One region of the Noviherbaspirillum sp. UKPF54 genome, then DNA from elsewhere that is predicted to be linked to it. Evidence: predicted binding sites of a transcription regulator. Region 1 holds the regulator's gene; each other region holds the start of a gene.

Region 1 (3,210 bases):
ATTTACCGGCAACGTCATCCTCACGCGCGGCACCCTGATCATGAAAGCGTACAAGCTGATCGTGACGCAGGATCCGGCCGGCTATCAGCATGCCACCTTGCTCGCGCCCGCCGGCGGGCTTGCCACCTTCCGTCAGAAGCGCGATGGCAACGACAATCAGTGGGTGGAAGGACAGGCCGAACGCATCGAATACGACGGCAAGTCCGAAATGGTCCGGCTGTTCTCGAAGGCGAAACTGCGGCGGCTGGAGGGCACCAGGCCGACCGACGAAGTCGAGGGCGAATTCATTTCGTATGACAGCCGCGCCGAGTTTTACACGGTGAACAATACGCCGACCGGAGAAAGCAAGCCGGGCGGCGGACGCATCAAGGCCGTCATCCAGCCGCGCACCGAATCGCAGGGCAAATGACATGACGAGCACCTTGGTTGTACGCGGTTTGCAAAAGAGCTACGGCACGCGCCAGGTCGTGCGTGACGTCTCGCTTGACGTCGCCAGCGGCGAAGTGGTCGGCCTGCTCGGTCCCAATGGCGCCGGCAAGACCACATCGTTTTACATGATCGTCGGGCTCGTGCCTTCGGACGCGGGCGAAATCGATCTGAACGGCTCGGCGATTTCGCGCCTGCCGATTCATCGGCGCGCCATGCTCGGCCTGTCGTACCTGCCGCAGGAAGCCTCGGTGTTCCGCAAGCTGACGGTGGCGGACAATATCCGGGCAGTGCTGGAATTGCAGCGTGAGAACGACAAGCCGCTGCCGCGCGCGACCATCGAAAAGCGCCTGAATACTCTCTTGGCCGAACTGCAGATCGAGAAGTTGCGCGACAACCAGGCGTTGTCGCTGTCGGGCGGCGAACGCCGACGGGTGGAAATCGCACGCGCGCTGGCCACCAGCCCGCGCTTCGTGCTGCTGGACGAACCGTTCGCGGGTGTCGATCCGATCGCCGTGATCGAGATCCAGCGCATCGTGCGCTTCCTGAAGGAGCGCGGCATCGGTGTGCTGATCACCGACCACAACGTGCGCGAAACGCTCGGCATCTGCGACAGGGCATACATCATTAACCAAGGCGCGGTTTTAGCCAGCGGCCGCCCCGACGACATCATTGCCAACGAGTCGGTGCGCCGCGTGTATTTGGGCGAACACTTCCGGATGTGAGGAAGCAACCAAACAGGTATGAAACAGACTCTCCAACTTCGCGTCTCGCAACATCTGGCGCTCACGCCGCAGTTGCAGCAATCGATCCGGTTACTGCAGCTATCCACGCTCGAGCTGCATCAGGAGCTGGAGCAGATCCTGTCCGACAATCCGATGCTGGAACGGGTCGACGACCCGCTCGATCATTCGGTGCGCCTGCTGGCCGACGGCGCCATCACGCCCGGCAACGGCAGCGCCGACACCGCGGCACCGGAAGCGAGCGCGCCGGCGGCCTCGGACGAAGGCGAAGGCGGATTCGATAGCCCGCCCGAAGGCGGTGAAGCAGCGTCGTCGGCCGAGGGCGAATGGAGCTTCGACGACGTTGCGCGCACCTCGAAGGCGCCGGAGGACGACGATGCGCGCCCGCAGCTGGAAGCGCACGAAACCACCCTGCGCGAACACCTGCTGGAACAGATGCGCGTGACCGTGCACAGCCAGCGCGACCGCGCACTGGTCGAACTGATCATCGACGCGCTGGACGACAACGGCTACCTGGAAGAGCCGCTGGAGGAAATCCATGCTCGCCTGCCGGCCGAGCTGGAAATCGAACTGGAAGAGCTGCAGGTCGCACTGAAGCTGGTGCAAAGCTTCGAACCGGCCGGCGTCGGGGCGCGCAATGCGTCCGAGTGCCTGGCGATCCAGATCGCACGCTTTCCGAAAGTGCCGCTGGTGACGCGCAGGAGAGCGCTGGAGATAGTCGAAAACCATCTCGCGCTGTTTGCGCAACGCGACTTCAACAAGCTCAAGAAGGCGCTCGATTGCGACGACGAAGACTTGCGTGAAGCGCATGCGGTGATCCGCCGCTGCAATCCGCATCCCGGCGCCATGTTCGCGTCCGATGCATCGGACTATGTCGTGCCGGATGTAATTGTCAAAAAAGCAAAGAACGGCTGGCAAGTGATGCTCAATCACGATGTCATGCCCCGCCTGCGCGTCAATGCGCTGTACGCGAATATCCTCAAGCAGAGCAAGGGTGAGGGTTCACTGACCGCGCAGCTGCAGGAAGCCAAGTGGCTGATCAAGAACATGCGGCAGCGCTTCGACACGATCTTGCGCGTTGCACAAGCGATTGTTGATCGGCAAAGAAATTTCTTCTCGCATGGCGCAGTCGCGATGCGCCCCCTTGTCTTGCGTGAAATAGCTGATACACTGGGTTTACACGAAAGTACTATCTCACGTGTAACAACTCAAAAATATATGCTGACCCCGCATGGCATGTTTGAGTTGAAGTACTTCTTCGGTAGCCACGTCGCGACCGAAGCCGGGGGCGAAGCTTCGTCGACCGCGATACGGGCACTGATCAAACAATTGATAGGAGCTGAAGACCCCAAGAACCCATTCTCTGATAGCAAAATAGCGGATATGTTGGGTGAACAGGGCATGGTCGTTGCGCGTCGCACAGTCGCGAAGTACCGCGAAGCTCTGAAAATCCCTCCAGTCAATCTGCGCAAATCCTTGTAGTCATCGTGTAGTGAGTGTTGTTTCTGTTGCCGTGTTCCTGCGTAGCCCTCACGTCTACGCGACGATCGAACGGGGCACGTTGCGAACCTCCGGCGACACCATCCATAGGAGCGCTGTATGAATCTGAAAATCAGTGGACATCATCTCGAACTGACGCAACCCATCCGCGACTACGTACAAACCAAACTGGAACGCATCAGACGTCATTTCGATAATGTCATTGATGTCACGGTCATCCTGTCAGTCCAGAAGCTATCGGAAAAAGAACGGCGCCAAAAGGCCGAAATCAACTTGCACATGCGCGGAAACGTCATCCACGTCGAGAGCATCCACGAGGACCTGTACGCCGCCATCGACCTGATGACCGACAAGCTGGACCGTCAAGTCTTGAAGCACAAGGACAAGATCCAGGATCACCAGCACGAAGCGATCAAGCGCATTCCGGAAACCCAAAGCGCCGCCTGACACGGCGGCAAGGCCGGCCAGACCGGCGACAGAAAGGACGCAGCGATGCGTCCTTTTTTATTGCAGCCACTGTCCTTCCGACGACAGTCCCGCC
Region 2 (3,210 bases), 2.1 Mb from region 1:
TTCCCACAGCGCCGACGGCTTCTCGCCGTGCAGCAGGTGCAGGAAGTGCGCGCCGATCGACTCATCGTCGGTTTCGACTTCGATGCGGTTGCCGTTATGGCTGTAGTGATACCAGTACAGCAGCATGGAACCGAGCGACGCCATCAGGCGATCGGCGATGTCGCGCGCGCCCGGCGTGTTGTGATCATCCTTCTCCGGCAGCACGCAGCCCAGCGCGGACACGCCGGTGCGCATCACGTCCATCGGGTGCGACGAGGCCGGCAGCCATTCGAGCGCGGCCTTCACGTTCGCGGGCAGGCCGCGCAACGCCTTCAGCTTGGCCTTGTACGCGCGCAGCTCGGCGGCGGTCGGCAGCTTGCCATGCACCAGCAGGTGCGCGATCTCTTCGAATTCGCATTCGTCGGCGATATCGAGGATGTCGTAGCCGCGGTAGTGCAGATCGTTGCCGGTACGGCCGACGGTGCACAGCGCGGTGTTACCGGCTGTCACGCCGGACAGGGCAACGGATTTCTTCGGTTTGAAGCCTGCTTGTTGTTCGCTCATCAATATCTCCTGAAAGATTTATTTCGATTTTTGTTGCGCAAACAGCGCATCCAGTTTTTGCTCGAACTCATGGTAGTTGATGCGATCGTACAGCTCCATGCGCGTCTGCATGGTATCGACCACATTCTTTTGCGTGCCGTCACGGCGGATCGCGTTATAGACGTTTTCGGCGGCCTTGTTCATGGCACGGAAGGCCGACAACGGATACAGCACCAGGCCGACGTCCACGCTCTTGAGTTCCTCGACGGTGTACAGCGGTGTTGCGCCGAACTCGGTAATGTTCGCCAACACCGGCACCTTCACCGCGTCAGCGAAGGTCTTGTACATGTCGAGCTGGGTAATCGCTTCGGGGAAAATCATGTCGGCGCCTGCTTCCACGCAAGCTTGCGCGCGGTCCAGCGCCGCTTCCAGGCCTTCGACGGCGAGCGCATCGGTGCGCGCCATGATCACGAAATTTTCGTCGGTACGCGCATCGACCGCTGCCTTGATGCGGTCGACCATTTCCTGCTTGCTCACGATTTCCTTGTTCGGACGATGGCCGCAGCGCTTGGCGCCGACCTGGTCTTCGATATGGATCGCGGCCGCGCCGAACTTGATCATCGACTTCACGGTACGTGCCACATTGAACGCGGAGGAACCGAAGCCGGTATCGACGTCCACCAGCAGCGGCAGATCGCACACGTCGGTGATGCGGCGCACGTCTGTGAGCACGTCGTCCAGGTTGGAAATGCCAAGGTCGGGCAAGCCGAGCGAACCGGCGGCCACACCGCCGCCGGACAGGTAGATCGCGCGGTAGCCGGCGCGCTTGGCCAGCAATGCATGATTGGCATTGATCGCGCCGATCACCTGCAGCGGAGATTCTTCTTTGACGGCCTTGCGGAAAGCGGCACCTGCGGAATAGAGACTCATGTCGTCACCTTGTCTGGACTGTTTCATTGAGAGAAGCTGGGTCTCCTAGTGCAATCGCCGTGCCAATTGGTAATGAGATCATTCTCCACTTCCGCTCGCCCCTAGATTTTCTTTTTTTTCAGTGGCTTACACTCTCCATCCCGGATAGCGAAAACATCCACCCCACCCCAAAATGTTTCAAACTGCGTTACACTTGAAACATTGAAACGCAACATGAAACATGCGCGAACCTTCCCCTCCCCTTGCTGCGCCTGACGACAAGCCGGTCATCTGGACTGTCGCCATTTCGCGCCTGCGCGACCTGTTTCGTGCCATCACGCCGGAATATGACGGCCGCGCGGTAATCGAGCCGATCAGCCTCGGCTTCGAGGACGCGGTGCTTCATATCCGGGAGCGCATGGCCACGGAGCGCTGCGACGCGGTGATTGCCGCCGGCTCGAACGCCGCCTACCTGAAGAGCCGGCTGTCGCTGCCGGTGGTGACAGCCAAGGCCAGCGGCTTCGACGTGATGCAGGCGCTGGCGCGCGCACGCAAGATCACGCCGGACATCGGGCTGATCACTTACCAGCAGACCATGCCGGAACTGGCCGATTTCCAGGCGACCTTCGGCCTGCAGATCGCGCAGCGCACCTATGTCACGGCGGAGGATGCGCGCGCCCAGATCAGCGAGCTCAAAGCCGCCGGCATCAAGGCCATCGTCGGTGCCGGCCTGATAACCGACCTGGTCGAGGAAGCGGGACTGGCCGGGGTATTCGTGTACTCCGCCGCGTCGATCCGCCAGGCCTTCGACGATGCGCTGGAGATCGCGCGCTTCACCCAGCTTGAATCCGGATCCGGCCGCAGCCATTCACCCTTCGACACGCTGCGCGCCAGGCACGGGCTGAACGACTTGCGCGGCGATTCCCCCCCCATGCAGGCGGTGCGGCACTCGATCGAACTGTTCGCGAAGTCACCGGCAACGGTATTAATCCAGGGCGAAACCGGCACGGGAAAGGAGCTGGCCGCGCAGGCGATCCACCGCGAAAGCCAGCGTTCGCGCCAGCCCTTCGTCGCGATCAATTGCGGCGCGGTGGCCGAGTCGCTGCTGGAATCCGAACTGTTCGGCTACGAAGAAGGCGCATTCACAGGCTCGCGCCGCGGCGGGCGCGCCGGCCTGTTCGAAGCAGCAAACCGCGGCACACTGTTCCTCGATGAAATCGGCGAAATGCCGCTGCAGCTGCAAACGCGCCTGCTACGCGTGCTGGAAGAGCGCGAAGTGGTGCGCGTCGGCGGCACCCGCCCCATCCCCGTGAATGTGCGCGTCATCAGCGCCACCCACTGCGACCTGGACCAGCGCGTCAAGGACGGGCGCTTTCGCGCCGACCTGTTTTACCGCCTGTGCGTGCTGCGCCTTGGCTTGCCGGCGCTGCGCCAGCGCGCCGAGGATTTGGTGGCGCTGGCCGAATGGTGCCTGAAAAACGCGCTGGCCTCGCTCGGGGTGCGCCCGCATGCCAACCTGCACGCGGAAATCGTGGCCTGCATGCCGCTCCTGTCATCCTACACCTGGCCCGGCAACGTGCGCGAACTGCGCAACATGATGGAGCGCGTCGCGCTATTCCTTGCCGCCGAACCGCTGCAGGCGCTCTCGCCGGGCTTTGTCGCGGCAATAGCGCCTGAGTTGGCGGCGGCAGGGCCACAGCAGGCAAGCCCCCCCGCCCCGCAAGAGCCGCCTGAATCGATCGAGCAGGTGCTGACGCGCTTCAACGGCAATCGCGAAGC
Region 3 (3,210 bases), 990 kb from region 1:
TCGAGGAAACGCAAGGCGACGGCACCGGCATCATCGTCACCGACTTGGCCACCACCTACCGCACCGAGGCGCATGCGCGCGACCAGCTGCTGTTCGAGGTCGGCGTGATGGACTTTAACAAGTATGGCGGCGACATCACCTTCCGCATCACCCGTCCGCGCGATGGCGCGCTGGTGGCGATGGCGAAATCCGGTTTCGTATTCTTCAACTACCGCAGCAAGAAGGTGGTGCCGATGCCGGAACTCTTTTATCGCAAGTTCGCGAAGGTGAACTGGATCGACGGCAAGGTGGAATAAAAAAGCCGATGCGGCGACACCGCATCGGCCGGACCGCATTCCCGGAACGCGCCTCAGGGCTGTCGGCGCTTGCGCATCGCGCCCAAGCCGGCCAGACCCAGGCTCATGAGCGCCAGCGTGCCGGGCAGGGGCACCCTGCCCGACGGCGGCAATACGGCGCCGAAGCCGTCGAGATAGGCATAGCCGGTATGGCCGCTCCACTCGCAATCCGCCGCCAGCAGCGACAGCGTGAAGTCATGGCCGGAAAGCGCGGCGTCGATCGTGAGCTGCTCGATCTGCCACAGCGGCGTGTAGAACAGGTCGCCGGACGACGAGAAGCGGCTGTCCACGCCGCCCCCGGTCAGGCCCGCGTCATAGTCGCGGCTGATGAGCACGGTGTCGGTGGTATCGTCGCGCAGAACGACCTTGAACAACGCCGATTCGCTTTCGTCGTGGCCGCCGTTTTCAAGCACGGCCTTCCAGGCAAAGAAGATGCTGCCGTCGGTATAGTTCTGCACATGCTGGCTGATGGCCGAGGCATAGCCGCCGGAGCGGGTATCCTCGATACGATACGAATAATTGCCGCTGTAGACCGTGCTGCCCAGGAGCGATCCGAGAACGGGATCGACGCTGCCGGCGCCGATGATCGCCGAGCGGGTCGAATCTCCCGTGTACAACGAACCGCCCGGCAAGGCATTGTCGGGGTTGAGCGAGGTGTTGGATATGCCGCCGCGATCGGCGCCGCCGGTCACCCAGCCGTTCGTATTGCCATCCTCGAAGCCGCCGTTGATGAAAGGCGCCGCCATGGCGCTGCCCGACAGGGCCAGCGCCAATGCGCCCAAGCCCAGTAACGTTGCACTCTTCATTGATACCTCGTCTCTTGTTTTGATGATGTTTGCTGCCAATACATGCACCGCAGTTACATCAAAGCATTTTGAGTGCCAGCATCTTTCATTTTTGGTAACTATTTGAATGCAAACAATATTTTGCGAGCCATCAATCGTTGTCTTAAAGAAACTGTAAAAGTTTCCGACACTGCACATCTTTGGCAAAACGCCAAAGAGAAACGCATGGCCTTGCACCATGCCCAGGCGAGGGAAAGGGAGTCGCGGAAAAGATGACGCCGGCTGTGAGCCGGCCCGGATGAGCGGGCCGCCAGGCGCTTGAACGCGTGTCCGGCGCTACGCGGTCTGGCCGAATATCTCCGCGAACTTCAGCCGGTCCGTGGTCGCCCGGCGCGCGTCGTCAAAGCTCACTTTCTTTGCCCGCAGCAGCGCCGCGAGCTCATCGTTCATCGTGTGGCAGCCGGACTGCGCATCCTTGCCCAGCTTTTCCAGCAGCGGCCGAATGGCGCCGATGTTGCGGGTCTCGATCAGGTGCGCGACGTCGGGATTGACCGTCAGGCACTCGCTCGCCAGGTGATAGGCATTATCCTTTTGCGAAGGCAGCAGCGCCTGGCAAATGACGCCGCGCAGGCAGTTCGACAATGCCTGTGCCTGCGCGTCCGAATTGCCCAAAAGGCGCAGCAGCTTTTGCAGGCCGAGCTCGGTGGAGCGCGCGTGCAGCGTGGCGAACACCAGCGGCCCGGATTCGGCCAGCGCCAGCGTTTCCTGCGCCGTTTCGGCGTCGCGGATCTCGCCGATCAGGATCACGTCGGGCCGCTCGCGCAAGGCGTCGAGCGCGCCCAGGTAATAGCTTTCCACGTCGCCGTCGATGCCGACCTCGCGCTGCGTGACGATGCACTTGCGCTGCGGGATGAGCGTCTCCACCGGATCTTCGATGGTGATGATGTGGCCGGAGCGGCTCTTGTTGATCTGGTCCAGCAGCGACGCGATGGTGGTCGACTTGCCCTGGCAGGTGTCGCCGATCAAGAGCACCAGGCCATTGTCGAGCCGGGCGAAATCCTGCGCGCAGGGGCGCAGGCCGATCCTGTCGAGCGCGATCGGTTCGGTGGGAAAGCGGCGGATCACGCAGCCCAGGCGCTTGTTGCCCTGGAATGAAAAGCAGTTGGCGCGGATGCGCGCGCTGTGCAAGTCCTTGGAACGGTCGAACGCGCGGTCCCGGATCTTGTCGGCCCAGTCGGGCTCGATCACATCGAAGAACTCTTCCAGTTCCTCGCGCGTGATCGGCGTGTCCGACACCGCCACCAGGCGCTTCGGCTGGCGCAGCATGATCGGGCTGTTCTGGTGGATGATGATGTCGGAAAAGACGGTGCTGGAATTGAGCAGGTGGACGATTTGCTCGATCAGCGTGCCGGTGACCGGCAAGCCGCCGGCTTCGAGGAATGTCAGCGTTTCAATCTGGGAATACTTGTCATGTTCCATCTGCCTGCCCCTTGCGTCCCGGTAAAGTTGCTCTAAGAGTTGTTTTAAGGAAATATTTTAACAATGTACCGGAGATCACCGACAAACCAATCGTGTAAATTAAGCGGATATTTCCATGTAATTAGCGTTTTCTTGTTGTTCCGGAAATCGTTTTGATGTGCAACATTTTTGCCGGCAAGCAGTCCAAGCGACGCAACAAGGTATGAAGCAGAGCACGACATGAAAAAACGACATCGCCATTTCTTCGCCATTGCGCTCTTGTTCAGCGCTCTTCAGGCCATGGCCGCGACCGCGCCGGACGACGACATTACCGTCGATGTGCGCAAAAGCGGCGACCGGGTGCTGGTCGACGTGAGCATGTCGGTGCAGGCGCCGCCGCGCGACGCCTGGGATGTGCTCACCGACTACGACCACATGGCGCAGTTCTTCCCCAATCTCGTCTCCAGCAAGATCGTCGAGAGAAGCGGCGGCCGCGTGCGCGTCGAACAGAAGGGCAACGTCTCGTATGGGCCTCTGACGTTCCCGTTCGAATCGGTGCGCGACATCGAGCTCACGCAAGACAGCGAAATCCGCTCGCATGCCGTGGCCGGCACCTTGAAGGCCGGCGACGC
Region 4 (3,210 bases), 1.5 Mb from region 1:
AGCCGGCTTCTTCGGTTTCTCCGACTGGACGGCCAACGATGGCAACGTGCAGGTTGGGCCGGGCGGTTCCACGGGTACATGGTCGATCAGCAACGCCAATTTTGCCAATTACGACTACATCATCGTCTTCAAGGATGGCGCCGATACCAACCTGACGGCCTTCCTCTTCAATGAAGCCTATTCCTCCGGCGTCTGGAGCACTCCGTTTACGGAACCGCCTTTCAATCTGAGCGGCGGCAGCACTTCGCATAACGTTTCGCACTACACGATTGCGCAGCGTCCGACGACGAGCGTCCCAGAACCGGTGTCGCTGGCCCTCCTGGGGATCGGCCTGACCGGCATCGGCGCCATCCGCCGTCGCCGTACCGCAAAATGAACTGACTGCGTGGAAGCGCAGGGCCGCCGGAAGGCGGCCCTTTTTTATTTGAACGCGACCGCAACTAGCGCGCGTCTGGGCGCGCCGTGCTTTTTGGGTTGCAGCACGCTTCGGCTCGTCATCGCATTTCATGAATTTCGTGCGCTCTAGCACGGATCTCTGCGAGAGAAGGTCTGCTTCGCATTCATCGCCGACGTGAAAACGTCAATCCATCCGACACTCGCTTCTTGTGATTTCATTGATCGCCAGTGGAAGGGCGATTTTTGGAATAAGTTCGGGTAGTCGGAGCGCCCGTCTTTGCCATTGAATAGGCGAACGAGGATCGATCCTATGACTGCATTGCCTTGCTGGTATTTTGGGTAAGTGAAGCCAGGTACGAATCGATGCGCAAACGCCGCTGAACCTGCGGGCAGGAAGCGGCGCTTTCCGGTTACAACTGCTGCCACGACGGTGGCAGGCAAGAATAATAGTCGTTCAGGCTACAGTGTCTTGATGCTCCTTGCGGCGGCGCCCGCGCAATCCGCCGATGGCGAGTAGCCCCGCGCCGAACAAGGCAACGGTCGCAGGCTCGGGTACCTGGACGAGGGCATCGAAGCTGCTGGAGCCGGACCCGGAATGAGTGAGATTGGCCACGATGGTAATGGAATACGGAGTCGACAGGCCTAATCCGACTTGATTGAACGAAGCAGCGGAGAATGCGCCCGAGCCGAATGTCGCCGAGTAGACCTCGGTGCCGGTTCCGAATGCAGTGTTGGAAGTGTCGACGTAAACCGTGTAAGCAAGACTGCTGCCAGGAAGGTTATTAATTGTTCCGCCGATTTGCGAGACGAATCCGACAATGTCATAGCTGCTGATGAAGTCGGTCTCGGTGAACTCCAGTTTCAAGCTGCCGGCGGTGCCGCTCGTGACGTTAATCGAGTTCAGGTCGAATGCAGCGTGGCTGGCGTCGCCAATCAACGGTTTGGTCGTGCCGGTCGTCACGTTGGCGACGAAGCTGCCGACGGATCCGATATAGGTGACCTGCCCGGCCAGAGGCACCGCGTCGCCGGAGAGATTGTCGGAAACGGTAACTGTTGAGCCGTCACTTGTGAGGCGAAGCATGGGCGTGGCGAACGACGGAGCGGAAGCTGCTAGAAGTACTCCGGCGCCAACGAGGGTGGCGAACAATTTTTTCATTGATTTTTCCTTGTTAGAGTGAATGAATGCAGCAATGCTGCTCTTCACATGCACTTACGCAATCCTTGTGCCAGTTATGTAAACGACTGATTTTTATAGAGAAAGAATGTGGGAGATGGAAAAACAGGTTTTGCGCCGTGAAGTTTGTAAAATCCGCCGACATAAAGGGCGAGTGAGTGCGATGTTCTGCGCAGGCCAGGCAGGCCTCTTCGGCGGCGCGCGCAGCGACACCCCGTCCGGAACGGGGGAGCTGTTTTGAAGGGATGAGCGCTTACTTGAGACCGTGGCGGTTCATCAGATCGTAGATCGTCGGACGGCTTACGCCGAGCAGTTCCGCCGCTTTCACAATGTTTCCGTCCACCCGCGCTAACGACCTCACCAGCGCCATGTACTCCGCCTCGTCCCGCACCTGCCGCAGGTTGATGACCTTGTCCTCCCGGTTTATCGCAGGCAGCCCGAGATCGTCGACGCTGATCTGTACTCCTTCGGCCATGATCACAGCACGCTTGATGCAGTTCTCGATCTCGCGTACGTTTCCAGGCCACGAATGCGCCTCGATCGCTGCCATGGCTTCTTCGCTGAAGTTGAGCGAGCGGCGCTCCTGCGCCGCATATTTGTTTTTGAAGTGGTGCGCCAGCATGGCGGGGTCGCCTACCCGATCGCGCAACGATGGAATGTTCAGCACGATTTCGCTTAAGCGATAGAAAAGGTCTTCGCGAAAACGCCCTTGGCGCACCAGTTCCTGCAGGTTCTGGTGGGTCGCACAAACGATACGTACGTCGACTGGAATTTCCGCGCGCCCGCCGATGCGTTCGATCACCCGCTCCTGCAGGAAGCGCAACAGCTTCGCCTGCAGAGCGAACGGCAGGTCCCCGACTTCGTCGAGGAAAAAGGTACCGCCATCCGCCATTTCGATCTTACCCAAGGTCTGCTTGGCGGCGCCGGTGAAGGCGCCTTTCTCGTACCCGAACAGCTCGCTTTCAAGCAGGGTTTCCGGGATCGCTGCGCAATTGACGGCGACGAAACGCTTGTTCTGCCGCGGGCTCAGCTGATGCAGTGCGCGCGCCAGCAATTCCTTGCCGGTGCCGCTGGCGCCGAGCAGCATTACCGTGGCGGAGGAAGGCGCAATTTTTTCGACATTACGGCAGACTTTCAGCATGCCGGGGTCGCGGCTGATGATGCCGGCCAGCGGGGAGTTAACCTGGGCCTGCAGCAGGCGTTGATTTTCCTGCTGAAGCGCGTGCAGATGGAACGCGCGTTCAATGACCAGCTGCAGCGTCGGCCCGTCAAAAGGCTTCTGGTGAAAGTCGTAGGCGCCCATCGCAACAGCTTTGACAGCATTGCTGCGGTCCTGGTTGCCGGTAAGGACGATGACTTTGATGGCGGGGGACAATGCGAGGATCTGCTGCAGGGTCGCCAGTCCTTCGGCAGCGCCGTCGGCGTCGGGCGGCAGGCCGAGGTCCATCGTCACGACCGCCGGCTCATGCCGCCGTACCTGCGCAATCGCACTTTCGCGGTCGCCCGCCACTTGGACGTCGTAGCCGTCGAAACTCCAGCGCAGTTGCTTCTGCAGGCCGAGGTCATCCTCGACAATCAACAGTTTTTTCATGTTCTTGCTCACTTCCATTCTCCCTGTTACGCGGCAGCCGCTACCGAAG

What was found. Region 1 encodes sigma-54, which starts transcription at its own class of promoters, with help from an activator protein. Its sites were predicted from a motif close to TGGCANGNAANCTGCTTT; they were not measured.
Region 2: prpB (methylisocitrate lyase) is a predicted target of sigma-54. The motif match lies at 1,500-1,517, and genes of this name have one in related genera.
Region 3: FAY22_RS16350 (PEP-CTERM sorting domain-containing protein) is a predicted target of sigma-54. The motif match lies at 1,202-1,219, and genes of this name have one in related genera.
Region 4: FAY22_RS14070 (PEP-CTERM sorting domain-containing protein) is a predicted target of sigma-54. The motif match lies at 1,673-1,690, and genes of this name have one in related genera.

What each region holds. Positions count from the first base shown of each region.
Region 1 is NZ_CP040128.1:4,517,647-4,520,856, reverse strand. Features, by position in the region: gene lptA (lipopolysaccharide transport periplasmic protein LptA) at 1-409, shown strand, start outside; gene lptB (LPS export ABC transporter ATP-binding protein) at 411-1,151, shown strand; gene FAY22_RS20880 (RNA polymerase factor sigma-54) at 1,170-2,651, shown strand; gene hpf (ribosome hibernation-promoting factor, HPF/YfiA family) at 2,769-3,116, shown strand.
Region 2 is NZ_CP040128.1:2,420,167-2,423,376, forward strand. Features, by position in the region: gene prpC (2-methylcitrate synthase) at 1-543, opposite strand, end outside; gene prpB (methylisocitrate lyase) at 562-1,452, opposite strand; gene prpR (propionate catabolism operon regulatory protein PrpR) at 1,673-3,210, shown strand, end outside.
Region 3 is NZ_CP040128.1:3,526,845-3,530,054, forward strand. Features, by position in the region: gene FAY22_RS16345 (thioesterase family protein) at 1-296, shown strand, start outside; gene FAY22_RS16350 (PEP-CTERM sorting domain-containing protein) at 350-1,141, opposite strand; gene FAY22_RS16355 (type IV pilus twitching motility protein PilT) at 1,457-2,599, opposite strand; gene FAY22_RS16360 (SRPBCC family protein) at 2,819-3,210, shown strand, end outside.
Region 4 is NZ_CP040128.1:3,056,331-3,059,540, reverse strand. Features, by position in the region: gene FAY22_RS14075 (PEP-CTERM sorting domain-containing protein) at 1-376, shown strand, start outside; gene FAY22_RS14070 (PEP-CTERM sorting domain-containing protein) at 851-1,552, opposite strand; gene prsR (PEP-CTERM-box response regulator transcription factor) at 1,824-3,161, opposite strand; gene prsK (XrtA/PEP-CTERM system histidine kinase PrsK) at 3,188-3,210, opposite strand, start outside.